3 regions of the Arthrobacter sp. W4I7 genome follow, and region 3 is predicted to be linked to each of the others. Evidence: predicted binding sites of a transcription regulator. Region 3 holds the regulator's gene; each other region holds the start of a gene.

Region 1 (10,175 bases), 1.9 Mb from region 3:
GGAGAAGCGCACCTTGGTGCTGAACATCTCGGCGTAGAAGGACGGCCAGACGGCGTTGGAGGCGGCGTAGCCGCAGGAGAAGAAGCCGATGGCGGCCAGGAACATCAGCGGCACGCTGCCGGATTCCAGGCTGAGCAGGAACACGGGCGTCAGGGCGGCGCTGGCGAGGGCGCCGTAGATGAAGACGGGCTTGCGGCCGATCTTGTCCGCCAGCATGCCGAACAGCGGCTGGGTGCCCAGGGCTACGAGGTTGGCGCCCACCACGAGCCAGAGTGTGGTGGTGCCGTCAACGCCGGCAACGGTCTTGGCGTAGCTGATGGCAAGGGTGCCGAAAACTGTGGAGACTGCGGCGATGAAGGCACAGCAGATGACGCGCAGGACGTCGCGCCAGTGGCCCTTGAGCAGGTCTGCGACGGGGAGCTTGGAGATCTGGGCCGACTTCTGGGCTTCCTCGAAGGCCGGCGGTTCGTGCAGGGTGCGGCGGATGAAGAACGCCACCACAACAACGACCGCGCTGAGCCAGAACGGGATGCGCCAGCCGATGCCGTACTTAATCTCGTCCGGGAGGGCCAGGACGGGGATGAAGACGAGCGCGGCGAGGATCTGGCCCCCCTGGGTGCCGGTGAGGGTCCAAGAAGTGAAGAAGGAGCGGCGGTTGTCCGGGGCGTGTTCCAGCGTCATGGAGGAGGCGCCGGCCTGCTCTCCGGCGGCGGAGAGTCCCTGGCAAAGGCGGGCCAGCACCAGCAGGGCGGGAGCCCACCAGCCGACGGTGTTGAAGTCCGGCAGGCAGCCGATGATGAAGGTTGAGGCACCCATCAGAAGAAGGGTGAACATGAGGACCTTCCGCCGGCCCACCCTGTCGCCAAAGTGGCCCAGAATGACGGCGCCGATCGGACGGGCGACGTAGGCGAACCCGAAGGTGGCGAAGGACATGATGGCCGCGTTCGCGTCAGCATCCGGGAAGAAGACCTTGGGGAAGATGAGGGCGGCGGCGGAACCGAAGATGAAGAAGTCGTAGTATTCGACGGCGCTGCCCAGGAAGCTGGCGAGGGCTGCCTTCTTCGGCGTCCCGGCCGGGGCAGCGATGCCTGGCTCGGCGGACGGAAGTATCTGGCTCATGGAGTTCCTTAGATGTGACGACTTTGTCGCGGATGGATCGGGGGAGCTTCAGCCGGCACGGCCTGGGTGTTGGCTTTGGTCGGCACGGCTGCAGGGGCGGGAGGACCCGGACAGTAGCCACATGGTGGGAGCTACTTGTGCAATACAGCAATGATGACTGTGAGTGGAGTCACCTGTCAAGAAAATAATCACCATCTAGAAATAGTTCCCACCATGTGGCAACATGGACGGCATGAGTGTGAATCAAGCCACAGCGGACAATGGCGTTTCTGCTGACCCCAAGATGGACTCCAAGGCTGCGAAGGCGGACCGCACGGACATGGTGGGCAAGGCCCTGGGCCTGCTCGTCCTCCTGGGCGACGAGCCCCGGGGCGCCAGTGCCGCGGAGATCTCGCGCAGGGCGGAGCTGCCCTTCAGCACCACCTACCGCCTCCTGGGTTCGCTGACCCGGGACGGCTTCGTCGACTACGAGCCCGACGGTCGCCGCTACCACCTGGGGCTGCGGATCTTCCAGCTGGGCCAGCGCGTCTCCAACCATCACGGTTTCGCCGGCGCCGCCCTGCCCGTGCTGCGCCGCGTCACCGAGCAGACCGGTGAGGCCACCATCCTTAGCGTCCGCGACGGCCACCACCACCTCACCGTCAACAAGGTGGACGGGCCCCGCACTTTCCGGGTGACCAGCGACCCCGGGCACCTGGGTGCGCTGCATACCACCTCGGTGGGCAAGGCGCTGGTGGCCTTCGCTGACGACGCCGAGCGCCAGCGCCTGGTGGAGGAGCTGGAGCTGGAGCCGCTGACGGAGTATTCCATCACGGACCGGGACGCCTTCCGGGCGGAAATCGAGCAGGTCCGCAGCCGCGGCTACGCCTTGATGGATGAGGAGAACGAACTCGGCATGCGCGCTGTTGCCGTGCCCGTCTTCAACTCCCAGGGCCACGCTTTCGCCTCACTGGCCACCGCCGTCCCCGTCTTCCGCCTTAGCGTCGAGGCGCTGGTTGCCCATGTGCCGCTGCTGCAGGAAGCTGCCGCCGAACTCTCGGCCAGGCTTCCACTGCGTTAGCGGAACGGGCTGAAGTTCGGCGGCTGTGGGAGGCCGCTTTCGGGCTCCTGTTCGTATCTAGAACAAGAGTGCAAGATGTGAACAAGTGTTGTACTGTAATCCCTATCACCGGTCCCGTTGCGTATGCCAAGGCTGCGCCGCCCGGCCGGTGCCGTATCAAAGGAGCTGCACGGATGAGCAATCGAACTGAGTCCTACCTGGTGGGACTGGTCGGCGATGGTGTGATGCCGTCACTCACCCCGCCCATGCACGAACGCGAAGGGGACGTGCAGGGCCTGCGCTACCTTTACCGCCCCATTGACCTCCTGGAGCTGGGCCTTCCCGGCGAGTCCGTCGGCCAGCTGCTTCACAGCGCCCGCAGCCTGGGCTTCAACGGCTTGAACATCACGCACCCCTGCAAGCAGCTGGTGCTGCAGCACCTTGACGAGGTCTCCCCGGATGCCCTCCGGCTCGGCGCCGTCAACACCGTGGTGATTGAGGATGGGCGTTTCATCGGCCACAACACCGACTTCTCCGGCTTCGCCGCGGCTTTGGCATCCGGCCTTCCGGGCGCGAGGCTGGACCGTGTGGTGCAGCTGGGTGCCGGCGGGGCGGGCTCCGCCGTCGCCTACGCCCTGCTCACAGCCGGCGTGAAGACGCTGGACCTGGTGGACATGGACCCCGCTCGTGCCGCCGCGCGCGCAGAGGAGCTGGCCGGCTTCTTCCCGGACAGCACCGTCACGGCACGGACGACGGCGGAACTGCCCCAACTGATGCCCCTCGCCGACGGCCTGGTCCACTGCACCCCGGTGGGCATGGCCGCACACCCCGGCGTACCGCTGGACCTTGAGCTGCTGGAACCGCGCCACTGGGTGGCGGACATCGTCTACCGCCCCATCGACACCGAACTGGTCCGGGGCGCCCGCGCCAAGGGATGCGAGGTGCTGGACGGCGGCCGGATGGCAGTAGGCCAGGCAGCTGACGCCTTCCGCATCTTCACCGGCCTTGAACCCGACCCGGACCGCATGCGCAACCACTTCCTGGAGCTTGTGGCCGCCGAAGAGGTGGCCGCCTAATGCGCACCGGAATCGCCACGGTCTGCCTGTCCGGCACGCTGAAGGAAAAGATGCAGGCCTGCGCCATCGCGGGCTTCGACGGCATCGAGATTTTTGAGCAGGACTTGGTCACGTCACCCCTGGGCCCCGAGGATGTGCGCAAAATGGCCGCCGACCTCGGCCTGGGACTGGACCTCTACCAGCCCTTCCGGGATTTCGACGGCGTCACCCCGGACCTGCTGAAGGCCAACCTCCGGCGCGCCGAAGCGAAGTTCAAGCTCATGTCCCGCCTGGGCATGGACACCATCCTGGTCTGCTCGAACGTGGCCACGGCCACCATCGACGACGATGACCTCCGCGCGTCGCAGCTCACCGAACTCGCGGAGCTGGCCGGGGATCATGGTGTCAAGGTCGCTTACGAGGCCCTCGCCTGGGGCAAGTACGTCAACGACTACGAGCACGCCTACCGCCTGGTGGAGATGGTGGACCATCCCAACTTCGGCACCTGCCTGGACTCCTTCCACATCCTTTCCCGCGACTGGGACACGGCGCCGATCGAGAAGATCAACGCCGAAAAGATCTTCTTCGTCCAGGTAGCGGACGCTCCCAAGCTCTCGATGGATGTGCTGTCCTGGAGCCGGCACTACCGCGTCTTCCCCGGCGAAGGCCAGTTTGAGCTCGCCAAGTTCATGGGCCACGTGGTCCGCGCCGGCTACACCGGCCCGGTTTCCCTGGAAGTCTTCAACGACGTGTTCCGCCAGTCCGACGTCGAGCGCACCGCCGTGGACGCCATGCGCTCGCTGATCTGGCTTGAGGAACAGAGTGCCAAATGGCTTGCCGGGAACGCCTCGGAAGGTGCCGCAGGCGCCGCCGCCCGCCGTCGTTATCCCATGGAACTGGCCACGCTGCCGAAGGTGAGCGAACCGGCAGGCTTCAACTTCGCCGAGGTCAAGGCGGACGATACCGCCCGGCTTGAAAAGCTCCTGGGCCAGCTCGGCTTTGCCTTCGAAGGCCGCCACCGCACCAAGGACGTCCAGCTCTGGACCATGGGCCAGGCGCGCGTGATCATCAACGAACAGGCGGCCACCCACGCCGAGCCGGCCATCGCCGCTTTGGGGTTCGACGTCGATTCCCCCGTGATTGCCTCTGCCCGGGCCCAGCAGCTGAAAGCGCCCGTGGTGGCCCGCAAGGTCCAGGCTGACGAGGAAGTGTTCCAGGGCATCTCCGCCCCGGACTCCACCGAGATCTTCCTGTGCCAGGGCAGCCCCGACGGCACCGCCGCCTGGACGCACGAATTCGGCGAGGGGCTGGAACACCCGCGGCAGTCACAGAATGCTGTCATCGATCACGTGAACCTTGCCCAGCCGTGGCAGCACTTCGACGAAGCCGTCCTCTTCTACACCAGCGCCCTGGCACTGGAACCGCAGCCCTTCGCGGAGGTGCCGAGCCCCAGCGGCCTGGTGCGCTCGCAGGTCATGCAGACGTTCGACGGCGCCGTGCGGCTCGTTCTGAACCTCGCCCCGGTACAGCAGGCACCGGCCCAGCACGCCCGCAAGACCTACCAGGAACACATCGCGTTCGCCGTGGACGACCTTGTATCCGCCGCCAGGTCCGCCCACGACCGCGGCCTCGAGTTCCTGCAGATTCCGGCCAACTACTACGAGGACCTGGACGCCCGCTTCGACCTTGAACCGGGCTTCCTGGCCACCCTCCAGGAACTCAACCTCCTGTATGACCGGGACGCCAGCGGGGAATTCCTCCATTTCTATACCGCCACCGTGGGCAGCGTGTTCTTCGAAATGGTGGAACGCCGCGGCAACTACGACGGCTACGGGGCGCCCAATGCCCCGGTGCGCCACGCAGTCCAGTACGACCTCGCCCGCCCCTGAACCTGTACACCACCTAAGAATCCAAAACCGAAAGGAGCCGGCTGTGCCTTCAGACCACACCGCACAAGCGCTCGAATCCGAGGAACTCGTGCCTCCCGCCGAGCCGCACGCCGCGCACGGGTCTTCCAGGAACGTGGAAACCCAGGCGGATCTCAGTGCAGAGATCAACTCGATCGGCGACGCCTATGTGCGGGCCCTCAAGGACGGCGCTCCAGCCGAGACCCAGCCGCGGCTGGACTACCCGCCCTACCGCAGCAGCATCCTGCGGCACCCCACCAAGAGCCTGCACCACGCGGACCCGGAGACCATCGAGCTGTACTCCCCGGCCTTCGGCCACCAGGACGTGCACGCCCTGGAATCGGACCTGACCATCCAGCACAACGGCGAGCCGCAGGGTGAGCGCATCATCGTGGCCGGCAAAGTCCTGGACGGCGACGGCCACCCGGTGGCAGGCCAGCTGGTGGAGATCTGGCAGGCCAACGCCTCCGGCCGCTACATCCACAAGCGCGACCAGCACCCCGCACCGATCGATCCCAACTTCACGGGCATCGGCCGCTGTATCACCGGCCCGGACGGCTCCTACCGGTTCACCACCATCAAGCCCGGCGCCTACCCCTGGAAGAACCACCTGAACGCCTGGCGCCCCGCGCACATCCACTTCTCGCTGTTCGGCACCGAATTCACCCAGCGCATCATCACCCAGATGTACTTCCCCGGCGACCAGCTCTTCCCGCTGGACCCCATCTACCAGACCATCGTGGACCAGGACGCCCGCGACCGGCTGGTGGCCAACTACGACCACACCCTCACCGAACCCGAGTGGGCGCTGGGCTACAACTGGGACATCGTCCTGACCGGCCCTAAGCGGACGTGGACCGAAAACGAGGCGCTCGGCGCAGAAGGTGATGAGGAGTAGGAAAGATGAGCACCAAACTCGTACCCACCCCCGGCCAGACCGTCGGCCCGTTCTACGGCTACGCGCTGCCGTTCGAGAAGGACAACGAACTCCTCGCACCGGGCTCGCCCGGCTCCATCCGCCTGCAGGGCACCGTGTATGACGGCGCCGGGGAGACCGTTCCGGACGCCATCCTGGAAATCTGGCAGCCCGACGCCGAGGGCAACGTGGTCCAGAAAACCGGCTCGCTGGTCCGCGACGGCTACACGTTTAGCGGCTGGGGCCGCGGCTCCGTTGGCTACAGCGGCGTGTACACCTTCACCACCGTCAACCCGGGCCCCACGAAGCCTGGGGCCGCGCCGTTCATCTCCGTGGCCGTCTTTGCCCGCGGCCTGACCAACCGGCTCTTCACCCGCATCTACCTCCCCGAAAACGAGGAGGCGCTGGCCAGCGACCCGCTGCTCGGCTCGCTCGACCCGGAGCGCCGCCAGACCCTCATCGCCCGGCGCGATCCCGACGGCGGCCTGACCTTTGATATCCGCCTTCAGGGTGAGGGCGAGACAGTCTTCCTGGACTTCCAGTGACTGACGCGGCCAGCCCGGCACGCGGGGCCGTGAGGGCCGACGGCGACGTCGGCCTGCTCAGCCCTGTCTCGGCATCGCCGCTGGTCGGGGTGCTGGCGGGGGACCGGGCAGTGCTGGCGGCGATCCTCGCCGTGGAGTCCGGCTGGGCTGCCGTGCTGGAGAAGGCTGACCTGGCACCCGCCGGTGCGGCCGCCGTCGTCGCTTCCGCTGCTGAGGCGGGCCGCTACGATCCGGTGGACATCGCCCGCCGTGCCCAAGGCGGCGGCAACCCCGTGATCCCGCTGCTCGGCGACCTCCGCAAGCAGGTCGCGGTGCTGGACACCGGCAACGTCGGCGCCGGGAAAGCCGTGCACACCTCACTGACCAGCCAGGACGTCCTGGACACCGCCCTGATGCTGCTGGCCCGCAACACCGTGGAGGCGCTGCTGGCTGACCTGAAAGGCGCGACGACGGCGCTCGCCACCTTGGCGGAGCAGCATGCGGACACGCTGTGCGTGGGCAGGAGCCTGACCCAGCATTCGCTGCCGTTCACGTTTGGCCTCCGCGCCGCGCAGTGGTTCCAGGGCGTCGCCGCCGCAGGCCGAAACCTGGAAACCGTGGAGTTCCGGGTGCAGTTCGGCGGAGCCGCCGGGACCCTGGCTGCGGGCAGTGTCCTCACGTCCGGCTCGTCCGCCACGCCCTTCAGCCTGGCTGATGCGCTGGCGTCCCAATTGGGCCTTTCTGCCGCTCCGGCGCCGTGGCACACCAACCGCCTGGCCATCACGTCGTTGGGGCACGCCTTGGCGGCAGTCTTGGATTCCTTCGGCAAGATCGCGGCCGACGTCCTCTTCCTGAGCAGGCCGGAGGTGGGCGAACTGGCCGAGCCGCGGGCCGCCGGCCGGGGCGTCTCCTCCGCGATGCCGCAGAAGCAGAATCCGGTGCTGTCCGTGCTGGTCCGCAGCGCGGCACTTCAAGCGCCGAACCTGGCAGCCCAGCTGCACCTGGCGGCCGCGAACTTCAACGACGAGCGTCCGGACGGTGCCTGGCACACCGAATGGCCTGCGCTCCGGCAGCTCCTGGGCCTGGCACTGGGCGCAGCCGGGCATCTTCGGGAGCTCGCGGAGGGCCTGCAGGTCTTCCCGGAGGCCATGCGCCGCAACCTGGACCTGGCCGGTCCGCTGCTCCTGGCCGAGGGCGTGGGCGCCGCGGTGGCCCCGCTGCTGGAGGACAAGGATGGCCGCAACGGCAAGCAGCAGCTGCAGGCCGTGGTGGACCGGACCCTCCAGGCGCCGCCCGCGGAGCAGGCCGCCACGTACCGCAAGCTGCTCCGCGAAGCTGTCCCGGCATCAGTCCTGCCGGACGTGCGGCTGGAGGAACTGCTTGATCCGGCCAGCTACCTCGGCGAGGCTGCGGAGATCTCCCGGCGGATCCTTGCCACCTACCCGGCTTTTGCCGCGAACTCACCGTCAGACACCGATGCGAATGGAGCTTCCCGTGGCTAAACCAGCCCTGAAGGCAGCGCTGCTGTCACCCCAGCGACCCCTGGGCGACCACCCTCTGCTGGTGGTCGGCCCGTCCCTGGGCACCTCCTCGATCCTGTGGAACAGGGCTGCGTCCCTTCTGGGAAATGACTACGACGTGGTGGCCTGGGACCTGCCCGGCCACGGCGTCTCGCCCGCCGCAACCGAAACGTTCGACGTCGCGGCCTTGGCTGATTCGGTGGTTGACCTGATCGACTCCATCGCCCCCGGTGAAGCCTTCCACTACGCAGGGGTTTCGCTGGGAGGTGCCACCGGCCTGCAGCTGGGCATCAAACACGGGGAGAGGCTCAAGAGCCTCTCCGTCCAGAACAGCGGAGCCAAGATCGGCACCGCTGAGGGATGGCTGGAGCGCGCCGAAACGGTCCGCAACCAGGGCACTCCGGTGATGATCCAGGGTTCGGCGCAGCGCTGGTTCGCTCCCGGATTCATGGACCGCGAGCCCGAGGTGAGCAGCAGGCTCCTGCACGCCCTGCGGGACGCCGACCGCTTCAGCTACGCCTTCTGCTGCGAGGCGCTCGCAGCCTTTGACGTCCGCGAGGAACTGGGCAGCATCCGTGTCCCCACCCAGCTCATCGCGGGCGCGCTGGACGAGGTTGCCCCGCCGTCATTCGCCGAGGCAGTGGCCGCCGGCATCACCGCCGGCGGCGGCACTGCCACCGCCGTCTCGCTTGAGGGAGTGGCGCACCTTGCTCCCGCTGAGGCGCCCGCGCACGTGGCGGAGCTGATGCGTGGCCTCATCTCGTGGGCCGAAACTCGGGAGGCAGGCGCATGAGTGGCACAGAACGGCACGGAAGTGAACGGCACGGCGTGGTCCAGGCCGGTGCCAGCAGCCAGGAAATTTACGACGGCGGCATGACGGTCCGGCGCGAAGTCCTTGGTGACGCGCATGTGGACCGGGCGAATGCCAATAAGGACGACTTCACTGAGGACTTCCAGGACATGATCACGCGGATCGCGTGGGGTGGCATCTGGACCCGGCCGGGACTCACCCGGCAGATGCGCTCCGCCGTCACCATCACCGCGATGGTGGCGCACGGGCACTGGGAAGAGCTGGCCATGCACATCCGCGCTGCCCTCACCAATGGCCTGAGCAGGGACGAGATCAAGGAAATCCTGCTCCAGACCGCCATCTACTGCGGCGTCCCGTCCGCAAACACCGCCTTCAAGACCGCCCAGCAGGTCTTTCGAGAAATGGACACCACCCCATGAACCAGGCTTTTGTGTACGACGCCGTGCGCACCCCGTTCGGCAAGTTCGGCTCAGGCCTCGCAGGAGTCCGTCCGGATGACCTCGCCGCGCACGTGATCAGGGAGTCAGTGAAGCGCGCTCCCGCGCTGGATCCTGCGCGGATTGATGAGGTGGTGTTCGGCAACGCCAACGGCGCCGGTGAGGAGAACCGCAACATCGCCCGGATGGGCACCCTGCTGGCGGGCCTGCCGGTGTCCATCCCGGGAACCACGGTCAACCGCCTGTGCGGGTCGTCGCTGGACGCTGCGATTATCGCCTCACGCCAAATCAACGCCGGTGACGCCGACCTGATGCTGGTGGGCGGTGCGGAGTCGATGTCCCGCGCCCCCTGGGTGCTGCCCAAGACGGAGAAGCCCTACCCCGCCGGTGACATGACCCTGGCCTCCACCACCCTGGGCTGGCGCCTGGTGAACAAGGCCATGCCCAAGGAATGGACCATCTCCCTGGGCGAGGCCACCGAGCGGCTCCGCGAGAAATACGCCGTCAGCCGGGAGCAGCAGGACCAGTTTGCCGCTGATTCCCACAACCTCTCCGCCGCCGCGTGGGACGAGGGGTTCTACGACAACCTTGTGGCACCGGTCCCGGGCACGGACCTGGTCCGGGACGAAGGCATCCGCCCCGGCTCCACCGCCGAAAAGCTCGCCGCCCTGAAGACCGTGTTCCGCAACGAGCCCGAAGGCGCCGAGGTGGGCGGCACCGTCACGGCGGGTAACGCCTCCCCGTTGTCCGACGGCGCCTCCGCGGCCTGGATCGGCAGTGAGAGTGCCGCCGGGCTGCTGGGGCTGGAGCCCCTGGCCCGCATCGCCGGGCGCGGTGCGCACGGCAA
Region 2 (10,175 bases), 1.0 Mb from region 3:
TTCGCGCAGACCAGCTTCGAAGAAATCGACTACCTCCACGAAGCCGCCAACTCCGAGCGTTTCGCCGTGGATTTTTCCGGCGACGGCCGGGTGGCAGTTCCACGGGTCGCCTGGGAGCGGTGCACCCGCCGCGTGCTGACCCTCGAAGACGTCACGGCCATCAAGATTACGGACGCCGCAGCGCTCCGGGCGGCAGGTATTGATCCGGCCCTGGTGGCGCCGGTGTTCGCCTCCGTGATGTTCGACCAACTCTTCACCAACGGCTTTTTCCATGCCGACCCGCACCCTGGCAATATCTTCGTCACTCCGGTTCCTGTCGGCGTCGGGGAATACCCTTGGAAACTGACGTTCATCGACTTTGGCATGATGGGCGAAGTTCCCGCTTCGACGCGCAGCGGGCTGCGCAAGCTCCTGATCGCTGCCGCCGCGCGCGACGGCAAAGGGCTGGTGGCGGCCATCGGCGATGTAGGCGTCCTGATGCCGTCGGCGGACGTTGGAGGTCTTGAGCGGGCCATGACGCAGCTGTTTGGCCGCTTCGGGGGAATGGGGTTCGCCGAGCTTCGCGAAGTGGATCCGCGCGAATTCCGTGACTTCGCGGTTGAATTCGGTGACGTGGTGCGCTCCCTGCCGTTCCAGCTGCCCGAAAATTTCCTGCTCATCATCCGCGCAATGTCCCTGACATCGGGAGTGTGCAGTTCGCTGGACCCCCGGTTCAACCTGTGGGACTCGGTGGAACCCTACGCAGCCCGGCTGCTCCGGGACGAGCGCGGCAACTTCGTGCAGGACGTGGCCCAGCAGGCGCTCGATGCCGCAGGAATCGCGCTTCGCCTGCCCAAGCGGCTGGACGGACTCCTTGCCCGGATCGAGGAAGGTGGCCTCACGGTTGCCAACCCGCGACTTGAGCGGCAGGTCGCCAGGCTCCACCGCTCAACGCGGCGTACGGCGTCCGCCCTGGTATTCGGCGCCTTATTGATTGCCGGGGCCGTGGTGCGGGCTGACGATACAGCCTTGGGCAGTTCGCTGATGCTGGCGTCCGTAGTCCCGCTGCTGCACGGCCTGTGGGTGGGGCGGCGCGGTTTCTAAGTCTGCCCTGCCCCTGGAATCAGCCCGTCCCTGGAAGACGAGCCACCGCGAGCGTGGAAAGCCCGGGCAGTCCGGCGCCCCAGGTGGAAGGCCACGGCGTAACCTAGGTTTGGCCTGTCCGCCGGCAACTCGCCGGTATGGCTCCGGTACACGGATTCGTCAGCTTGAGCCAAGGGCATCAATTAAAGCGAATGCGGCCGCGACAACAAGGAACTGCAGGATGACCATAGGGGAGCTTAGCAACATGCATCACGCCGATCCGGGAACCCGCACACTGACGGTGGTGCGCCAGGAGGTTTCGCTTGGCGCCGGGCGGGATCTCGAATTTGGCCTGGAGCTCCTGGCCAAGGCAAGGAGCGGAGGGATGGGCCCCACGCTTCGACTGTACCGGCCGGCCCCCACGGTGGCGTTCGGCCAGCGGGACACCAGGCTGCCGGGTTTTGAAGCAGCAGAGCAAGCCTGCCGCGACAACGGCTTTGAGCCGCTGGTCCGCCGCGCCGGCGGCCGGGCAGCGGCGTACCACCAGGGAACCCTGGTGGTGGACCATATTGAACCGGACGCGGACGCCATCGCCGGATCAAAAAGCCGGTTCGGGTACTTTGGGGAGTTGTTCGCCGAAGCCCTGCGCGGTGTTGGAGTGCACGCGGCGGTCGGGGAGATCCCCGGCGAGTACTGCCCCGGGGAATTCAGTGTGCACGGCAGCGAACAGGGCAGCTCCCGCCAGGTGAAGCTGGTGGGCACCGCCCAGCGTGTGGTGGCCGGCGGCTGGCTGTTCAGTTCCGTCATCGTGGTGGAGGACTCCGCGCCAATCCGCAAGGTCCTCACGGACACCTACGCCGCCCTCGGCCTGGACTGGGATCCTGCCACGGCGGGGGCAGTGAACGATCTTGTCCCCGGCGTGGACGTGGGAGCGGTGGAGGAAGCGCTGCTGGAAACGTACGCCCGCCACGCCACCCTCGGGACTGCACCCTTCAGCAGCCTGGGGGCATAAGCAATAAAAAACGGGACCAACACTGGGGTTGGTCCCGTTTTTGCTGCCCGGCCGGCTACCTAGGGCCGGCGGACGCTTGGCTGGTTTGCCGCCTAAGCTGCGAGCCGCGTCTTGACCTCGGCAGCGGACGGGTTGGTGGCAGCAGTGCCGTCCGGGAAGAGGACGGTGGGCACGGTGCGGTTGCCACCGTTCAGCTGCTCCACGAGTTCGGCCGTGCCTTCCACTTCCTCAATGTTGATCTCGTTGTAGCCGATGCCATGGGCATCCAGCTGCTTCTTCAGCCGGTTGCAGTAGCCGCACCACGTGGTGGAAAACATGGTGATGGTGCCGGATTCGGGAGTGAAGTCCATAAGTTTCTCCTATGCGTCGTTCAGGGGTTCCTTCCTTTCAACGGTAGCGTGCAGGCCCATATTCCCCGGCCCGGCGCACTTCACATGACAGCTCCTGCGGCCGGTGGCATGCTGGAGCCATGTGTGGACGTTATGTAATGGCACGTGCTGTGGGGGGACCTCCTGGCCGAGTTCGACGCCGGGCTTGAGGAGGAGGTGGACATCCCGCCGTCCTGGAATGTTGCGCCAACGGATGACGTGCCTATCGTCCTGGAGCGGCTGATCGATGACGGGCAGGCTCCCAAGCAGGTGCGCCAGCTGCACGTGGCGCGCTGGGGACTGGTTCCGTCCTGGGCCAAGGACCCCGGGATCGGTTCGCGGATGATCAACGCACGGAGCGAATCCGTGCTGGAAAAACCGGCTTTCCGCAAAGCCGTGCAGTCACGCCGGTGCGCCGTGCCCGCGGACGGCTACTACGAATGGAAGCAGGGGCCAGGGAAGTCCAAGCAGCCCTACTATGTGCACCCGGGTGAAGGCCATGGCCTTGTTTTTGCGGGGCTCTACGAATGGTGGAAGGACCCGGCCCGGCCTGCAGGGGAGCCAGGCGGCTGGATGCTTTCCACGTCCATCCTGACCACTGACACGCCCCCGCCCGGGAGCGAAGACACGGTGTTCGGCAAGCTGACGGCGCTGCACGACCGGGTTCCGCTGCCGATGGACAAATCCACCATGGAAGCGTGGCTGGACCCGCAGGCCGACGACGCGGCCGCCCTGGTGGACCTGGTCCGGTCCGGGGTAAAGGACGTGGCGTCGGACTGGCACGTCGACTCAGTGGGCAAGGACGTGGGAAATGTGCGCAACAACGGGCCGGAGCTGATCCGCCCGGTGGAGGCCCTCTTCTAGAAGTCCAGGCGCCGGTGGGAAGGGATCTAAACGGTGACCGTGCCGGCGTCGTCCACTGTCCAGGTGGGGTTGTACGCCACCTCCCAGCGGAAGCCGTCCGGGTCCGCGAAGTAGCCGCTGTAGCCGCCCCACGGCTGGGTGATGGGCTCGGCGATGATTTCGGCGCCGGCCGCGGCGGCCTCCGCCATGACCCTGTCCACGTCCTCGGTGCCGGAAAGGTTGTGGCTGAGCGTGATGCAGGGGACAGGGCCGGGAGCACTGACGCCGGCGTCGGCCTGCATCTGGCGGACATCCCAAAGGGACAGCACCAGGCCGTGGTTCACCTGGATAAACACCACATCCCCCGGAACTTCCCGGTGGACCGGCCAGCCAAGGCCGTCAACGTAGAACGCGCGGGACGCCTGAACACTGCGGACGCCTAGTGAAATGAAGTCGACTCTGGGCTGCATGGTTCGATACTGTCAGACGATGGCGACAATTCAAGGGAACGATAGAGACGCTTTGGCCGACAAGGAACAGCTCGCTGCCGTCCGGATCGCCGTGGACGAGGTGGATGACCAGATTGTCACCCTGATCGCCCGCCGCGAGCGCCTGATCCGGATCGCCGGGACCCTCAAGGGCGACGATGCCGAAGTCCGTGCCCCGGGCCGGGTGGAGCGGATCATCGAACACGTCCGCTCGGCGGCCGAGAAGAAAGACATTGACCCGGACATCGTCGAGTCCACTTACCGGGCCATGATCTCCGGTTTCATCGAACTCGAACTCCGGGTCCACAAAGAAAACAGCTGAGCCGTCCCGGCCCAGCTGTTACAGGTTCTCCTCCACGGGAACTCCGGACTGGAATTCCCGGCCGTCCGCCTCGCTGAAGCCGGTCATCACATGCCCTTCGCCGAGCCCGTTAATGGCCGCCATGGGGAAGTTTCCGGTGATGGTGCTGCCTGAGTGGCTGACCCCTGAAAGATCATAGTTTTCTTCACAGCTCTGGTCATGGTTGAACGAGAAGAAGGAAATAGGCTTCCCGTTCATGAATTCAATGCCCAGGCGCCGCTGCGACGAGTAGTCCGGACTGGCAGCCACAAGTCCCACCACATAGGCACCGGAACCGGGGATATTGCCGTCTAAATCGAAGGTTGCCACGAGCGTGGAGTCCTGGGCTTTGATGCTGACCTGCTTGAGGAGTGCGTCATGGGTGCTCATGGCACAATCCTGCTCCCTGCCGTTCGGTCCGTCCACCCCTGAGCGGTCACAGAACTGGAGCCTAAGGTGCTTCCGCAGCAATGCCGTTTCCCGAAAGCCCGTTCACTTGCCCCTTGCCTATGCGGCACCTCCCGGGAGGCGTAGACTGGTACTGCTCGAACATATATTCGAACTGTTTCTGTTTCACTTTCGCATCCGGGAGGCGCCCCTTGGGTATGTTCAGCGAATCCGTTGACGTCTCCTGCGCCCCTGACGGCCACCCCGTGGCTGTTGTTTGGGCGGGTCGTTCCTATTCTGTGTGTGCCGAACCTGTCCGCTGGTACGAACGCCGCCAGTGGTGGGCCGAAGAAACCCGCGCACCGCTGGGAAGCGGCCCAGGGCTGGTGGACCACGAAATCTGGCGGGTCCAGGTGCAGCCCTCAGCCCCGGGTTCCGGCGGTTCCAAGGAACAGGAAGAGCCGCTCACCCTTGACCTCACCCGCCATATCCGCAGCGGCCGCTGGCGGCTCCTGCGGATCCATGACGCCCTGCGCCCCAGAACAGCATGAGCTTCACGCACCTCCACGTCTCCACCCGCCTTCAGTGCCCACTACGGGGTTTCCTGGCCTGAGGAACTGGCGCAGGCCGCTGCCGCTGACGGCGCAACCGCGCTTGCCTGCACGGACCGGGACGGCTTGTATGGCACCATCAAGCACCTCAAAGCGTGCATGGGTGCCGGCATTGACCCCATCGTAGGGGTGGACCTTGCGGTCTATGACGACGACGGCGATCACCGCACCCAGCTGGCCGGCCGTGTGGTGGTGCTGGCCCGCGGCCACAACAACGGGGCCGGCTACCGCGCGCTGTGCCGGCTGGTGTCCGATGCCCACGCCCGCACCTCGGGTAAAGCCGGTGGAGTTGTGCCGGTAGCCGTGACCAGGGCTGAGCTTGCCTCCCGCACCCTTGATCCCCACACCCTGAAACCCGTGCTGATGGTCCTGATCGGGCCGGATTCCGACGTCGGACGTGCCATGGGCGGGCGGCGTTACCTGCGGCCGCGCACCCTTTTCAAGCAGTGGCTGGACGCCATGCCCGCAGGAACTGTTGTGGCCGAGACCGTTTCCCAACTCAGCGCCCCGGGAAAACCGCTGAGCACGGCGCATGCCGTCCGGATGCTCAAACTCGCGGAAGAACACAACGTCCCGGCAATCCTCAGCAATGCGGTCCGGTACTGCGCGGAGGACGGCGCCGCAACCGCAGACGTACTGGATTCAGCACGGACCCTGAAATCCCTTCCGGAACTGGCCCAGGAACCACTGCTGCAACCCAACGGCCAGGGCTGGCTGAAATCCTCGCATCAGATGCTGCAGCTGGGTAAGGAAATCATCTCCGCAGCAGGCTATGGTGCCGAAGACCTTAACAGGCTCATGGCACAAACAGAGGCGCTCGCCGATGTCTGCAGGATTGATCCTGTTTCTGACATGGGGTGGAAGCAGCCGGTGGTGCCGGAAGCTGCGGTCATTGGGATCAGCCAGGATCCGCACGTGGAACTGGTGCAGCGCTGCAGGGCGGGGATCGGCAGGAGGTTCCCCGGAATCGCCGGGAACAGCGAAAAGGAAATGCTCCACCGGCTTGACCATGAGCTGGGCATCATCCGGAACCTGGGGTTTTCCTCCTACTTCCTCACTGTGGCGGAGGTTTCGCGCATGATCCAGGAGATGGGGGTGCGGGCAGCCGCCCGGGGCTCCGGAGCCTCCAGCCTGGTCAACTACCTCATTGACGTCAGCCAGGTAAATCCGCTGCAGCACGACCTCATCTTCGAACGTTTCCTTTCCCAGGACCGGGCCACGTTGCCCGATATCGATATCGACGTCGAAAGCGCCGAGCGGCATAACGTGTACCACCGGATTTTTGAACGCTTTGGTAAGGAACGCGTCACGCTCATGAGCATGCAGAACGGCTACCGGGCGCGGGGTGCAGTGCGTGACGCCGGCCTTGCGTTGGGGATGGATGACGGCGACGTGGGGGACATTGCCAAGCAGTTGTGGCGGTTCTCGGCCTCCAAGTTCCGTGAAGCACTGCAGGAGAAGCCCGAGCTGAGGGAATTTGCCGGCAGGGTGGAACAGCGGGATTCCCACGGCAACCAGCAACTGGACCTGCTGGTGGATCTGACCGAACGCCTGGACCGGTTGCCGCGGCACATTTCCATGCATCCGTGCGGCGTGATCCTGGGTGACGCCACCCTGCTGGATCGCACCCCGGTACAGCCCAGCGGGCTGGGACTGCCCATGAGCCAGTTCGATAAGCACGACATGGATCCCATGGGCATGCTCAAGCTCGATGTCCTGGGCGTGAGGATGCAAAGCGCCATGGCGTTTGCCGTCAGGGAGATCATCCGCATCCATCCCTCCAAGAAGGACGTGGTGGCAGCGGGCGGCCATGCCGTCAGGCCCGACGGGACCGGGCCGGACTTCATTGCTGACAACGGGCACATCGACCTCAACGCCATTCCCCTGGATGATGAGCCCACCTTTGAACTCATCCGGAGCACCCACACCCTGGGCTGCTTCCAGATTGAGTCTCCCGGGCAGCGCGAACTGATCGGCAAGATGGCGCCCCGGGAGTTCAATGACCTCATCATCGATATTTCGCTGTTCCGTCCGGGACCCATGAAATCGGATATGGTGCGGCCTTTCCTGGAGCACCGCCATGGGTTTGCCCCGGAGGTCTACCCCCACCCGCTCCTGAAGCCGGTGCTTCAGGAAACCCACGGGGTGACGGTTTTCCACGAGCAAATCCTGAGGACATTCGACGTGATGACCGGGTGCGGGCTTGCGAAGGCCGATGAATTCCGGCGGGCACTCAGCAACGAGGTTGGGGAATTCCAGGTGGAAGAGTACTTCCGCAAGCATGCAAAGGCCAAGGGCTTTTCCCCCGACGTCATTGACAAGGTATGGCAAACCCTGAAGTCCTTTGCCAGCTTTGGGTTTTGCAAAGCCCACGGGGCGGCCTTCGCGGTGCCCACCTATCAATCAGCCTGGCTGAAAACCCACCACCCTGAAGCCTTCCTGGCGGGCCTCTGGGAGCACGATCCGGGCATGTATCCCAAGCGGCTGCTGGTGGCGGAGGCCAGGCGGCTGGGGGTCCCCATCCTTCCCCTGGACATCAACCTCAGCAAAGGGGAGTACCGGGTGGAACGGATCCGGCAGGGCCCGGATGCCGGGAAGCTCGGAATCCGGCTGAGCCTGAACGGGATTTACGGGTTGTCCGCCACCGAGCTGAAAAGGATTGTTGCCGGCCAGCCGTACGATTCCCTGGCAGACCTCCGGGCGCGCTCGCGGTTGAGCAAGCCAAGCATTAAACGCCTGGCCCAGCTGGGTGCTTTTGATTCCCTCCACCGCGAGGCGGGCGGAATGGCCAACCGGGCAGACCTGGTCCAGCACCTGCAGCGGCTGCAGAATGCAGGCAGCGGACGGAAGGGCGTCGAGGTGCTTGAGGGGCAGCTGTCCCTTCCCCTGGGCGATGTAGAGCTGCGCAACGTCAAACCTGGGCTGCCCGCGCCTACCCTCGTCGAGAATGTCCGGGCTGAGCTGGACCTGATGGCCGTTGACGTCAGCAGCCACCTGATGGAGAGCCACCGTCCCACGCTGGACAGGCTTGGTGTGACTACGGCGGACAAGCTCCTGGGCCTGCGCAACGGGACCGAGGTCCTGGTGGCCGGGGTGCGGGTAGCCACCCAAACACCGCCCATGCGGGGCGGCAGGAGGGTGGTGTTCATCAGCATTGATGATGGCACCGGCTGCGTCGACTCGGTGTTCTTTCACGAAGCCCAGGAAAATGCCGGGCTGCTCCTGTTCGGAACCAGGCTGCTGCTCATCCGGGGGACCACCAGGAGGACGGGTCCGCGCGGCATCAGCATCAGCGCCAGCATGGCCTGGGACCTCAGCCGCACCGAAACCTTGCCTTTCCCGACTCCAGCGGACCAACCCGCTGACGTCCCGCATCCCCTGGACGGGATCAGCAGGACCCTGGCGATTACCGGTTTTAGCGGTTGACTCTGCCGTGTGCCGCTTTGGCCGGCCCTTCACGGAACCGATAGCATTGACGGTGGCTGGCTGTGGTCCCCGTATGCCACAAGCTATGAAGCCTTAACTTTGAATAGGAGACACCCGTGTCAGATGCCCAGCAGATCACCCTTCTCGTCGATGGCGAAGAGACCAAGGTGACTACCGGGACAACCGGTGCGGAACTCTTCTTTGAGCGCCGTGATGTTGTTGTAGCCCGCGTCAATGGCGAGCTGAAGGACCTGGACCAGCAGCTGCCGGAAGGCGCCGAGGTTGAGGGTGTCACCATCGATTCACCGGACGGGCTGAACGTGCTCCGCCACTCCACGGCCCACGTGATGGCCCAGGCTGTCCAGCAGCTGCGCCCTGACGCCAAGCTGGGCATCGGCCCGTATATCACTGACGGCTTCTACTTCGACTTTGACGTGGCCGAGCCCTTCACTCCCGAGGACCTCAAAACCCTCGAAAAGATGATGCTCAAGATCGTCAACCAGAACCAGAAGTTCGTCCGCCGCGTCGTCTCCGAGGACGAGGCCCGCGAAGCGATGAAGAACGAGCCCTACAAGCTTGAACTCCTGGGCAAGAAAAACGATGCCGCCGAAGCAGGCGAGGGCGTCAGCGTTGAGGTCGGCGCCGGCGATATCACCATCTACGACAACGTTGAGCGCAAGGAAGGGACCACTGTCTGGTGCGATCTCTGCCGCGGCCCGCACCTGCCCAACACCAAGATGATCTCCAACGCCTTCGCGCTCACCCGCTCGTCCTCGGCCTACTGGCTGGGAAACCAGAAGAACCAGCAGCTGCAGCGGATCTACGGCACGGCCTGGCCCACCAAGGACGCCCTCAAGGCGTACCAGGAACGTATCGCCGAGGCTGAACGCCGCGACCACCGCAAGCTCGGCTCCGAACTGGACCTGTTCTCCTTCCCGGACGAACTGGGCTCAGGCCTTCCTGTATTCCATCCCAAGGGCGGCATTATCCGCAAGGAGATGGAGGACTACTCCAGGCAGCGCCACGTTGAGGCGGGCTACGAGTTCGTCTACACGCCGCACATCACCAAGGGCCACCTCTACGAAGTGTCCGGCCACCTTGACTGGTACAAGGACGGCATGTTCCCGGCCATGCACGTCGATGCCGAGCTCAACGAGGACGGCACCGTGCGCAAGCCCGGCCAGGATTACTACCTGAAGCCGATGAACTGCCCCATGCACAACCTCATCTTCCGGTCCCGCGGGCGCTCATACCGCGAGCTGCCGCTGCGCCTGTTCGAATTCGGGTCGGTTTACCGGTACGAGAAGTCCGGTGTGGTGCACGGCCTCACCCGTGTGCGCGGCATGACACAGGACGACGCCCACATCTACTGCACCCGTGAGCAGATGAAGGACGAACTCACCAAGACCCTGAACTTCGTCCTGGACCTGCTCAAGGACTACGGGCTCAACGATTTCTACCTGGAACTGTCCACTAAGGACCCGGAAAAATACGTCGGTGACGACGCCGCCTGGGATGAAGCCACCAGGACCCTCGCGGAGGTGGCGCAGGAATCCGGGCTGGAACTCGTGCCGGATCCGGGTGGAGCAGCCTTCTACGGTCCCAAGATCTCCGTCCAGGCGAAGGACGCGCTGGGCC
Region 3 (10,175 bases):
CAGATGCCTTGGCTTCGTTCTGTGCCTTCGCTTCTGCCCGCTGCGTGGCGCGGCGTGCTTCGGCCTTGGCCTCAGCCTTGTTCTTCAGCGGCCCAACCACCATGACCATGTTGCGGCCGTCGATGCGGGGACTGGATTCAACCACGCCGACTTCGGCGACGTCCTCGGCGAAGCGCTGGAGCAGGCGGATGCCCATTTCCGGACGCTGCTGTTCACGGCCACGGAACTGGATCATGGCCTTGACCTTGTCCCCGGCGCCGAGGAAGCGCAGTGCGTGCCCGCGCTTGGTCTCGTAGTCGTGGGTGTCAATCTTCAGGCGGAAGCGGATTTCCTTCAGAACAGTGTTCGTCTGGTTCTTCCGTGCTTCACGTGCCTTGACCGCGGCCTCGTACTTGTACTTGCCGAAGTCCATCAGCTTGCACACCGGAGGCTTCGCCTGAGGTGCAACTTCAACGAGATCAAGATCGGACTCGGCGGCCAGACGCAGGGCATCCTCAATACGGACGATTCCTACCTGTTCACCTGCAGGGCCGACCAGCCGCACCTCGGGGACGCGGATACGCTCATTGATTCTTGGCTCGCTAATGTTAAAGCTCCTGTGTTGTTGTGGGATCCGGAAAATAGGGAAGGCCCCCAATTGCCGGAGCAATCGAAGGCCTCAAAGACTGGGTGGGTGCGTCCAAAAAGGAACAGCACGTTTGGTGCCGGCGTATGCCGGTTCCGCTGCCAACCAGGTACCCGGCAACCTTGCGTTCCATAAAACTTCCGGAACAGCGGCTGACGCGGGTGGGAGAGAACTCCGCTTGCAAACTGCATGCCATTCTACAGAAAAAGTTCCCCACAACGCATGCGTTGCTGGGAACCTTGATCGTTTCTGGGAACAATCTCTGAAATAACGACATCCAGTCGGTCTGTGTCAAGCTTACCAGTATGAGCACCCCAGACAGTAATTCACACGTTTTCGAGCCCGCCGGCGCCGCCGGCGACGTCTCCCAGCAAATCCGCGACATTTCCGAAGTGCCGGCCATTGAGGTCATCACTACCGCAGCCGTCCACTTGATGAGTGCCGCTGCCGTCAAACTTGGCCTGGCAGCGGAAGAGAACGCCGAGGAGCTCAAGGACCTGGACGAGGCCCGGAAACTGATCACCGCGCTGGCCGGCCTGGTGACCGCTGCGGCTCCTGAAATCGGCTCCCAGCACGCAGGACCCTTGCGCGACGGCCTGCGGTCGCTGCAGCTCGCTTTCCGCGAAGAGTCGCTCATCCCGGATGCCCCCGGCAAGGGCCCGGGCGAAAAGTACACGGGCGCCGTCAACTAAGGACTGCCGCACAACGCCACGGGCACCTCACATGATTACGACGGCGGCGGGCCGGCCCACACGGGCCGCCCGCCGCCGTCGTCGGTTCCGGCAGTGCCAGCCCCGTCGGGACCAACGGTTGCTCCGTAACTGCCGTCTTGGCGAACTTTAGAGGCCGTTACGGAGCAACCGATGAAGGGCGGGGGTCAGGCGGCCCACCTGCGGCGCCGCCGGCGCTGGAGCACCAACCCCACCAGGCACAGCGCAACTCCCGCCGCACCCACCGCGACGAAACCTCCGGACGGCCCCACCTGGTCGATGAAGACGCCCGCCAGCGGAGCGCCAAACGCCACGCCGGCCGTGAGCGCCGAGCCGTACCAGCCCATTGCCTCGCCCCGGCGCTCCTCGGACACCAGGTCCGCCACCTTCTCCGATGCCGAGGACAGCACCGGAGCGCAGAGCAGGCCCGGGAGCAGCGAGACCACGGCGAGGGTCCAGGTGTCGTGGGCGAAGCCCATGGGGATGGTCAGGGCGGCCATGCCCAGGAGCAGGAGAATGGGCGAGATGGGCCGGTGCATGGCACCGTAGATGAGTCCGCCCACTACCGAGGCAGCGCACCAGAACAGAAAGACGATGCCGATTTCGGCCTGGTGTCCGCCCCTTTCGAGCGCGGCGACGATTCCCACGTCGGTGCCACTGAGAACCATTCCTGCCCCGGCGGCAACCGCGAAGAGTGCTGCCACAGAGGCGGTGAACCACGTAAAGCTGACCGCCACTCTCTCCCTCAAACCGGCGCTGCGGGCAGTGTGTGCACCCGCGGGGGCCAGGTCCGCGGCCGCTTCCTGAACGTGGGCGGGGGCGGTGGCGACGACGGCAGCCTCGGCCGCGCGCTGCTGGTCCGCCTCGCAGTCGTCAACGGTTGTGACGCTGCGGGTGGGTGGGTTGAACCACATCAGGAACAGCCCGGCCAGGGACGTGGAAACGCCCACAATCGTCAGGCCGGCAACGCTGAAGCCGCTGGTGGCAACGATGGCCCCGGCGGCCGGACCAATCATAAACACCACTTCCGTGGTGATCGCGTCGAGGGCGAAGGCGGTGCGGCGCTGATCGCCGTCGGCCAGCACGCCCAAGGACTGCCGCACCACGCTGAAGATGGGCAATGTGAGGAGTCCGCCCACAAAGACCAGCGGCAGGAGCCACTGGTAGGAAACATGCGGTACAACGGACCAGATGACCGTCTCGGACACCACAGAAGGAATCAAGGCCTTGCGCAGGCCCACCGTATCCACCCGGCGGCCCCGCCAGGGTGCGCCAACGGCGATGCCGATGGTCATCATCGCGGCGGCCGCGCCGGCAGCGGCGTATCCCTGGCCGAGGGTAAGGACGATGTGCAGGGTCAGCAGCACGCCGGCTGCCGAGTGCGGGATCCGGGCGATCATGCCCACCAGGAGCAGCCGCCTGATGGGCCGCACGGCGAGCAACTCCCGGTAGAGAGCGAAATTCACTAAAGAATCCTTCGGTCTGCCGCAGCCGGCCGGGGATCCCCCTCCTCGCCGCAGCTAGTGGACAGCGCGCCGCAGTTTTACCTCGATGGAATCGACCCGCTCACCAAACAATACATTCCGGGACCACTCAGCCTGGAGTCCGGCCACCAACTCCTGGACGGCGGCGGCGTCCAGGCCGTCCTCAAGGTAGAGGACCACCTGCAGCTCGGGACCGGCGCCCCCGCCGCCGAGGGTGGCGCCAGCAGCCGTGCGGGTTGCCACTCCCCTGCCCGGCAGGAGCTCCAGGCTCCGCACCGCCGGGAAGCCCGCTGCAGCCTGCCGCATCTGGAGGGCGAGGGCGTCATCGGTGTACGACGGAATCCACTCGTGCTGCTGGGCCAGTGCCCACATGGCGGGCCGCCGGACCACAAACGTCACTGCCGAGCCCGGGTCAAGGACCAGCAGTTCGGCTCCCTCGGATACGGCGGAAAGGGCTGCGCGGGCGGCGTAGACCGCTACCGGCCGCGCCTCTGGATGCCAGGAGCTGAGGGCCTCCGCGGAGGTGAACGCCGGCATGGCGGTCCTGCCGTCAGCGGCTTTGAGGGTCACCAGGGCCATGTCCGCCTGCTTGTCGGCGTGCAGGCCGTCCCGGCCTTCAGCTTCTTCGGCGAGCTGGGCAACGATCGGGATAAAGACACGGGCAGTGGCGAGGGCGGCAACCACGGCTGCTTCGTCCCCGTGCCCTGCCTGCAGGGCCGCGACGGCGGTGACGTAGCGGGCGTCGGCCAGTCCGTCGTCGTTGTCGAAATTGTGGATCTTGGCGTGCTCCCCCGCCAGGCTGCGGCCCGCCCAGGGCTGGCCGGCGGAGTCCGTGGCACCACCCGCGCCGGCCAGTGCTGCTGCGATGTGGCCGGGGAGGTGGCGTTGGGGGGTGCCGGATCCGGGTTCGGTGCTGGCCATGGTGCTGCCTTGGTTGGCTGGCCGCCTAGCGGCGGCCGGCGACGTCGAGGGCCTCGGGCAGCGTAAAGGCACCGGCGTACAGGGCCTTGCCCACGATGGCACCTTCAACTCCCAGCGGCACCAGGGAGCGGAGCACCTTGAGGTCATCGAGGCTCGAAATGCCACCCGAGGCCACCACGGGCTTGCCGGTTTTGTCGACCATTTGGCGGAGCAGTTCCACGTTGGGCCCCTGCAGGGTCCCGTCCTTGGTCACGTCGGTGACCACGTAGCGCGAGCACCCGGCCTCCTCGAGCCTGCCCAGGACGTCCCAGAGGTCCCCGCCTTCCTTGGTCCAGCCGCGGCCTGCCAGGGTGGTTCCGCGGACATCAAGGCCGACGGCGATTTTGTCACCGAAGCGTTCAATGGCCCGGCGGGTCCATTCCGGGTTTTCCAGCGCTGCCGTCCCCAGGTTCACCCGGGCCACGCCCAAGTCCAGCGCTGCTTCGAGGGTTTCGTCGCCGCGAAGGCCGCCGGAGAGTTCAACCTTGATGTCCAGCCGGCCCACTACCTCCCGCAGCAGCTCGGCATTCGAACCGCGGCCGAAGGCGGCGTCCAGGTCAACCAGGTGGACCCATTCCGCACCCTGCTGCTGCCAGTTCAGGGCCGCTTCCAGCGGGGTTCCGTAGCTTGTTTCACTGCCTGCCTCGCCCTGGACCAGCCGGACGGCCTGGCCGTTGACGACGTCGACGGCGGGCAGCAGTTCAAGAACCGGCAGGTCGGTAGCGGTGTTCATCAATATCCTCGAAAGTTGGGGGGAACGGATATGGGTAGGGTGCGGCTAGTTGGCCGGCAGCGTCAGCAGGTAGGCGGCCAGCAGTGCCATGCCCGCCAGGAGGTAGAAGGAAACCTGGGTCCAGAGCGGTTTGCGCTGCTGACGGAAGGAAATAGCGCCGCCGATGAGCAGGCCGGCGAGGCCCATCAGGAGGACAGACCACATTTAGGCGCCGCCGCCGGCCGGGGCGGGCCGGCGGAGGGCTTCCACCCAGTTGCGCAGGAGCTGCGCACCGGCGTCGCCGGACTTTTCCGGGTGGAACTGGGTTGCGCAGAGCGGGCCGTTTTCCACGGCAGCGATGAATGGAGCGCCGTGCTCGGACCAGGTGACCAGGGGCGCGGCCATCCGTGGCTGGATGACGTCGAAGTTCCATTCCTGCACACCATAGGAGTGCACGAAGTAGAACCGTTCGTTTTCGACGCCGGCAAAAAGCTTTGAGCCTTCCGGTACCTTGACGGTGTTCCAGCCCATGTGCGGAACAACCTCCGCGGGCAGGAGCTCCACCTTGCCGGGCCATTCGCCGATGCCTTCAGCCTCGGTACCGTGCTCCACGCCTGCTTCGAACAGCACCTGAAGGCCTACGCAGATGGCCAGGACGGGGCGGCCGCCGGCGACGCGCCGGCCGATGAGGCGGATGCCGTCCACTGCTTTGAGTTCGCGCATAACTGTTTCAAAAGCGCCGACGCCGGGAACCACCAGGCCGTCGGCGTTCAGGACATCCTCGGGCTTGGAGCTGAGGATCACCTCGGCGCCTGCGCGCTCCAGCGCACGGACTGCCGAGCGGACGTTCCCGGAGCCGTAGTCGAGGACCGTGACAGTGGGTTTCCCCTCGGGGGACGGCAGCTTCTGTGAAGCAGAAGGATCGATGATGGCGCCGTCCCGGAGGACCTGCCCGCTCACAGCGCACCCTTGGTGGAGGGAATGCCCTCGACGCGGGGATCGGACTCAACCGCTGCGCGCAGGGCACGGGCGAACGCCTTGAACTGGGCTTCGACGATGTGGTGCGGATCCCTTCCCGCGATGACGTTCATGTGCAGGCAGATCCCCGCGTGCAGGGTGATCGCTTCAAAGACGTGGCGGGTCAGCGAGCCGGTGAAGTGGCCGCCGATCAGGTGGTACTCCTGGCCTGCAGGTTCCCCGCCGTGCACCAGGTACGGGCGGCCGGAGACGTCGACCACGGCGTGCGCCAGTGCCTCGTCCAGTGGCACGGTGGCTTCACCGAAGCGGCGGATTCCGGCCTTGTTCCCCAGGGCCGTGCGCAGCACCTCGCCGAACGTGATGGCAACATCCTCCACCGTGTGGTGGACGTCGATGTGGGTGTCTCCGGTCGCCTTCACCGTCAGGTCAATGAGTGAGTGCTTGCAGAGCGCGGTGAGCATGTGGTCGTAGAAGGGCACCGACGTGTCGATGTCCGAGATGCCGGTACCGTCGAGGTTGATCTCCACGAGCACGGAGGACTCGCTGGTGGTACGCTCCATGCGCGCGGTCCTGGCCGCATTGGATCCGGTGGAACTCATGGTCAAGTGTCCTTTGGGAAGAAGGAGTGGTTCAGGGCGTCCAGCGCCGGTACTTCCAGTCTAGGCCGGAAGCCTGGCCTGGCCGGCAAGGATGCTTTCCAGGGACGTGAGGAAGGCTGTGGTTTCCGTCTCAGTGCCTGCGGTGACGCGAAGGTGGCCAGGAATTCCGACGTCGCGGATCAGCACGCCCGCGTCGAGCAGTTCCTGCCAGACCTGGTGCGGGTTCTCCAGCCCGCCGAAGAATACGTAGTTGGAGTCCGAGGCGGCGGGCTTCAGGCCCATCCTGGTCAGCTCCGCAACAATCCGGTCGCGCTGTTTCTTGATGTCTTCAACGTCCGCCATCAGCGCCTCGCGGTGCTGAAGGGCAGCCAGGGCGGTGGCCTGGGTGATGGCGGACAGGTGGTACGGGAGCCGTACCAGCCGCAGCGCATCGGTGACCTCTGGCGCTGCGGCCATGTAGCCGAGGCGCGCCCCGGCCAGGGCAAATGCCTTGCTCATGGTGCGCGAGACAATCAGCCGTTCCCGGCCCGGCAGGAGGGAAAGGGCGCTGGGCGTGCCGTCATGGGCGAACTCGTGGTACGCCTCATCCACGATGACGATCGTCTGGCTGGCTTCGCCGGCCTCGTATACGGCCTCCACCACGTCAAGTCCAAGGCCGGTACCCGTGGGGTTGTTCGGGGAGCAGAGGAAAACGATATTGGGCTGGAGTTCCTTGACCTGCAGGGCGGCAGATTCAGCACTGAGGCCGTAACCGTCAGCCCGTTCGCCAACAATGTATTCGGTGTCCGTGCCGCTGGCCAGCAGCGGGTACATGGAGTACGTGGGGGGAAAGCCCAACGCGGTGCGGCCGGGGCCGCCGAAAGCCTGGAGGATCTGCTGGAGTACCTCGTTGGAGCCGTTGGCCGCCCACACATTCGATGCATCGAGCCCGTGCCCCAGGTACTCCGCGAGGGCCGTGCGCAGCTCGGTAAATTCGCGGTCAGGATACCGGTTGAGCCCTGCGGCGGCCTCCGTCACTGCCGCACTGATGGCGGCGCGGACGTCCGCGGGCACACCATGGGTGTTTTCGTTGACGTTGAGGAGGATGGGGACATCCAGCTGGGGCGCGCCGTACGGGGTAAGCCCACGAAGGTTGTTGCGGAGGGGAAGCCGGTTCAGGCGCTCTAGCTGGTCATTCACCTGAACAGTTTAGTGCCCGTGCGGGAGACCGGAAAATGTGACGGTACGGTGTTCGCGATCAGCGTGCAGCTCCGCGCCGACAGTGCCTGGCGCTAGGGCGTGGGTACGTAGAGCTGTTGCCCGGGATGGACCACGCCGGCAGTCAGGTTGTTGAGCTGGACGATGTCTGCCACAACGTCACGGGCATCACGCTCCGGGGCGACGGTACCGGCTATGGCCCACAGTGACTGGCCCGGTTGTACGGTGACAGTAACCGTGGGGGTAAGGGAAAGGTCCGCCGCGGAGTCTGAGGCCTTTGCCGGCGAGTTGAAGAAGCCGGCGAGGGAGAGCAGCAACGCCGCCAGCAGGACCAGGGGGATGCCGATCAGGACGATCTTTCCGCGCCGGGTCAGGCGCAGCGGCGGCAAGGGGGCCGGGCGCGCCGGCTGCCGGCGCGCCGGCTGCGCCATGAGTTGATGCACTGAAAGAAGCTGCGGACGTGAACCCTGTGAAGCAGATGTAGCTGACATGAACTGAGCCCTCCTGGACCTGACCGTGCTGCCCGATGTTCGCCCGGTGGCCGTCGATGTCCCCCGGACGTGGTCCGGGTTTTCGAATGGCTTGAAGCCGAGTAGAACAAATGTTCGAACTTTGCTTTCTCTGTTTTAGCACTTATCAACGAATAATGTCGAGACTCGCTAGAACAAATGTTTGAAAATGCAATGTGGCTGGCCTAGCTTGGAAGACAAGAACCACCACCTCTGAAGTTGATCAGCAGGGTCTGACAATTACGGCGGCAACTCCAGGTCCGGGCCAAACGGCAAGGGCAAACTGAAAGGCATTGGCGAATATGGCAGCAGCAGCCGCCGGGGGCAGGGCAACCTCCCAACCGAAGAAGACCGCCAAGGGCCTGACGCCGCGGCAGAAGAAAATCCTTGAAACTATCCAGCGCTCGGTCAATGACAACGGCTACCCGCCGTCCATGCGGGAAATCGGTGACACCGTGGGCCTGGCGAGCCTGTCCAGCGTTACGCACCAGCTGTCGCAGCTGGAAAAGCTCGGCTACCTTCGCCGCGACCCGAAACGGCCCCGCGCCATGGAGGTGCTGATGCCTCTGACGTTGGACGGTGGTTCACCCAAACCGGCAACGGAGCCTTCTGTCCTGCTGCCGGGCAGCGGCAGCACGGTGACCCAACTTCCCACCGCCATGGACACTGCGATGGTTCCCCTCGTGGGGCGCATCGCCGCCGGTGGTCCCATCCTGGCCGACCAGGTGGTGGAGGATGTCCTGCCGCTGCCCCGCCAGCTCGTGGGCCAGGGGGAACTGTTTATGCTCAGGGTGGCCGGCGATTCCATGGTGGACGCAGCGATCTGCGACGGCGACTGGGTGGTGGTACGCCGCCAGGCGGACGCCGCCAACGGGGATATCGTCGCGGCGCTGCTGGACGACGAAGCCACCGTCAAGACCTTCCGTCAGCGGGACGGCCACACCTGGCTGCTGCCGCAGAACACCCAGTACGAACCCATCCTGGGCGACCATGCCACCATCATGGGCAAGGTTGTGTCGGTGCTCCGCTCGCTCTAGAAAGCGTCAGGCGTTCCGGCAGCGCGAAAGTGTTGCGCGGGAACCCGAAGGCCGCCGGCAGCGCGAAGGCGCTCCCGGCAGCGTCAGGCGTTTTCCTGCGCCAGCCGCTCGAGCGCCGCGATGGCCGTCTTCCGGTCCGTCGTGGGCCAGAAGGGCGGCAGCGCGCCGCGAAGGAAGCCTGAATAGCGTTCGGTGGCGAGCCGGGAGTCCAGTACGGCCACCACGCCCTTGTCGCCCGTCGAGCGGATCAGCCGTCCGGCTCCCTGGGCCAGGCGGATGGCAGCATGGGTGGCTGAAACGGACATAAAGCCGTTACCGCCGGCCTGCGCCACGGCGCGGGAGCGGGCCGTCATCAGTGGATCGTCCGGCCGCGGGAACGGAATCCGGTCAATGACCACCAGCCGGCAGGACCCGCCGGGAACATCCACCCCCTGCCATAGGGACATGGTACCGAACAGGCAGGTATCGGGTTCGTCCGCAAACTGCTTCACCAGGGCCGTCATGGTGGAATCGCCCTGGCAGAGGATGGTCATTCCCAGCTTTGGCCGCAGCGCATCGGCCGCTTCCTCCGCCGCCCGGCGGGACGAAAACAGGCACAGCGCACCGCCGCTGGATGCCCGGATCAGGGCTTCCAGTTCGGCCAGGGATTCCGGGGACGCCCCACGGCCGGGCTTGGGGAGGTGGCCGGCCACGTAGAGGATGCCCTGCTTGGGGTAGTCGAAGGGTGATCCCACATCGACGCCGGTCCAGCTGGGTGCGCCCTCGCCGACGAGGCCCAGGCCTCCGGCGGCGGGCTCGAACGCGGAACCGATGGCAAGGGTTGCCGAGGTCAGCACCACCGTATGCCCGGCGAACAGGCCCTCCCGCAGCCGCCCTGCCACGGACAGCGGGGCAACGTTGATTAGCGCGGGCGCGGTCTCGTCCGGCTGGGAGTATCCCTGCTGCGGGTCAAAGGAGCTGGTGCGGGAGAACCACACCACTTCCCTGTTTTCGCGGGCCGCGAGGAGCCGTTCGCACAGTTCCAGGATGACCATCAGCCGGGAACGGGCGAGCTGCCGCCCGCCGTCGGCAGTTGTACTGCTGTCCCCCTTGGAATCGGACAGGGCCGCCCGGCAGGCCTCGCGAAGCTGGTCCACGCAGTCGAGCTGCTCATCGTTCAGGCCGTTGGGCAGCAGTCCGTTGGGGACTCCCGCCAGGGCCAGCTCAAGGTTGGCGGCAGCGGCGTTGAGCGCATCCACGGTGATGGCTGTGTGCTTGCGGGCACCTGCGGCAGCGGCATGGACCATGGCCACCGAGAGCTGCCCGGAAACAGCACCGGTCACCCGGTCCTGGAGCTCGTGGGCCTCATCAACCACCACCACGTC

The links. The regulator LexA, encoded in region 3, represses DNA repair genes until DNA is damaged. The targets are predictions, from matches to a motif close to TCGAACANNTGTTCGA.
Region 1: a site for LexA is predicted at 2,257-2,272, ahead of QF047_RS21610 (shikimate dehydrogenase). Genes of this name have one in related genera too.
Region 2: a site for LexA is predicted at 4,659-4,674, ahead of QF047_RS08530 (DUF6504 family protein). Genes of this name have one in related genera too.

What each region holds. Positions count from the first base shown of each region.
Region 1 is NZ_JAUSXU010000001.1:4,752,710-4,762,884, forward strand. It holds gene QF047_RS21600 (MFS transporter) at 1-1,119, opposite strand, end outside; gene QF047_RS21605 (IclR family transcriptional regulator) at 1,352-2,179, shown strand; gene QF047_RS21610 (shikimate dehydrogenase) at 2,353-3,234, shown strand; gene QF047_RS21615 (bifunctional sugar phosphate isomerase/epimerase/4-hydroxyphenylpyruvate dioxygenase family protein) at 3,234-5,102, shown strand; gene pcaH (protocatechuate 3,4-dioxygenase subunit beta) at 5,146-6,018, shown strand; gene pcaG (protocatechuate 3,4-dioxygenase subunit alpha) at 6,024-6,581, shown strand; gene QF047_RS21630 (lyase family protein) at 6,578-8,062, shown strand; gene QF047_RS21635 (alpha/beta fold hydrolase) at 8,055-8,873, shown strand; gene pcaC (4-carboxymuconolactone decarboxylase) at 8,870-9,310, shown strand; gene QF047_RS21645 (thiolase family protein) at 9,307-10,175, shown strand, end outside.
Region 2 is NZ_JAUSXU010000001.1:1,840,366-1,850,540, forward strand. It holds gene QF047_RS08495 (ABC1 kinase family protein) at 1-1,083, shown strand, start outside; gene QF047_RS08500 (lipoate--protein ligase family protein) at 1,328-2,074, shown strand; gene QF047_RS08505 (mycoredoxin) at 2,167-2,424, opposite strand; partial or broken gene QF047_RS08510 (SOS response-associated peptidase) at 2,562-3,306, shown strand; gene QF047_RS08515 (VOC family protein) at 3,333-3,755, opposite strand; gene QF047_RS08520 (chorismate mutase) at 3,775-4,095, shown strand; gene QF047_RS08525 (hypothetical protein) at 4,114-4,503, opposite strand; gene QF047_RS08530 (DUF6504 family protein) at 4,713-5,051, shown strand; partial or broken gene QF047_RS08535 (DNA polymerase III subunit alpha) at 5,048-8,537, shown strand; gene thrS (threonine--tRNA ligase) at 8,654-10,175, shown strand, end outside.
Region 3 is NZ_JAUSXU010000001.1:2,878,095-2,888,269, forward strand. It holds gene infC (translation initiation factor IF-3) at 1-544, opposite strand, end outside; gene QF047_RS13135 (DUF1844 domain-containing protein) at 931-1,317, shown strand; gene QF047_RS13140 (MFS transporter) at 1,503-2,801, opposite strand; gene QF047_RS13145 (SseB family protein) at 2,856-3,740, opposite strand; gene priA (bifunctional 1-(5-phosphoribosyl)-5-((5-phosphoribosylamino)methylideneamino)imidazole-4-carboxamide isomerase/phosphoribosylanthranilate isomerase PriA) at 3,766-4,512, opposite strand; gene QF047_RS13155 (hypothetical protein) at 4,558-4,716, opposite strand; gene hisH (imidazole glycerol phosphate synthase subunit HisH) at 4,717-5,451, opposite strand; gene hisB (imidazoleglycerol-phosphate dehydratase HisB) at 5,448-6,068, opposite strand; gene QF047_RS13170 (histidinol-phosphate transaminase) at 6,129-7,247, opposite strand; gene QF047_RS13175 (LysM peptidoglycan-binding domain-containing protein) at 7,340-7,696, opposite strand; gene lexA (transcriptional repressor LexA) at 8,077-8,811, shown strand; gene QF047_RS13185 (ATP-dependent DNA helicase) at 8,895-10,175, opposite strand, start outside.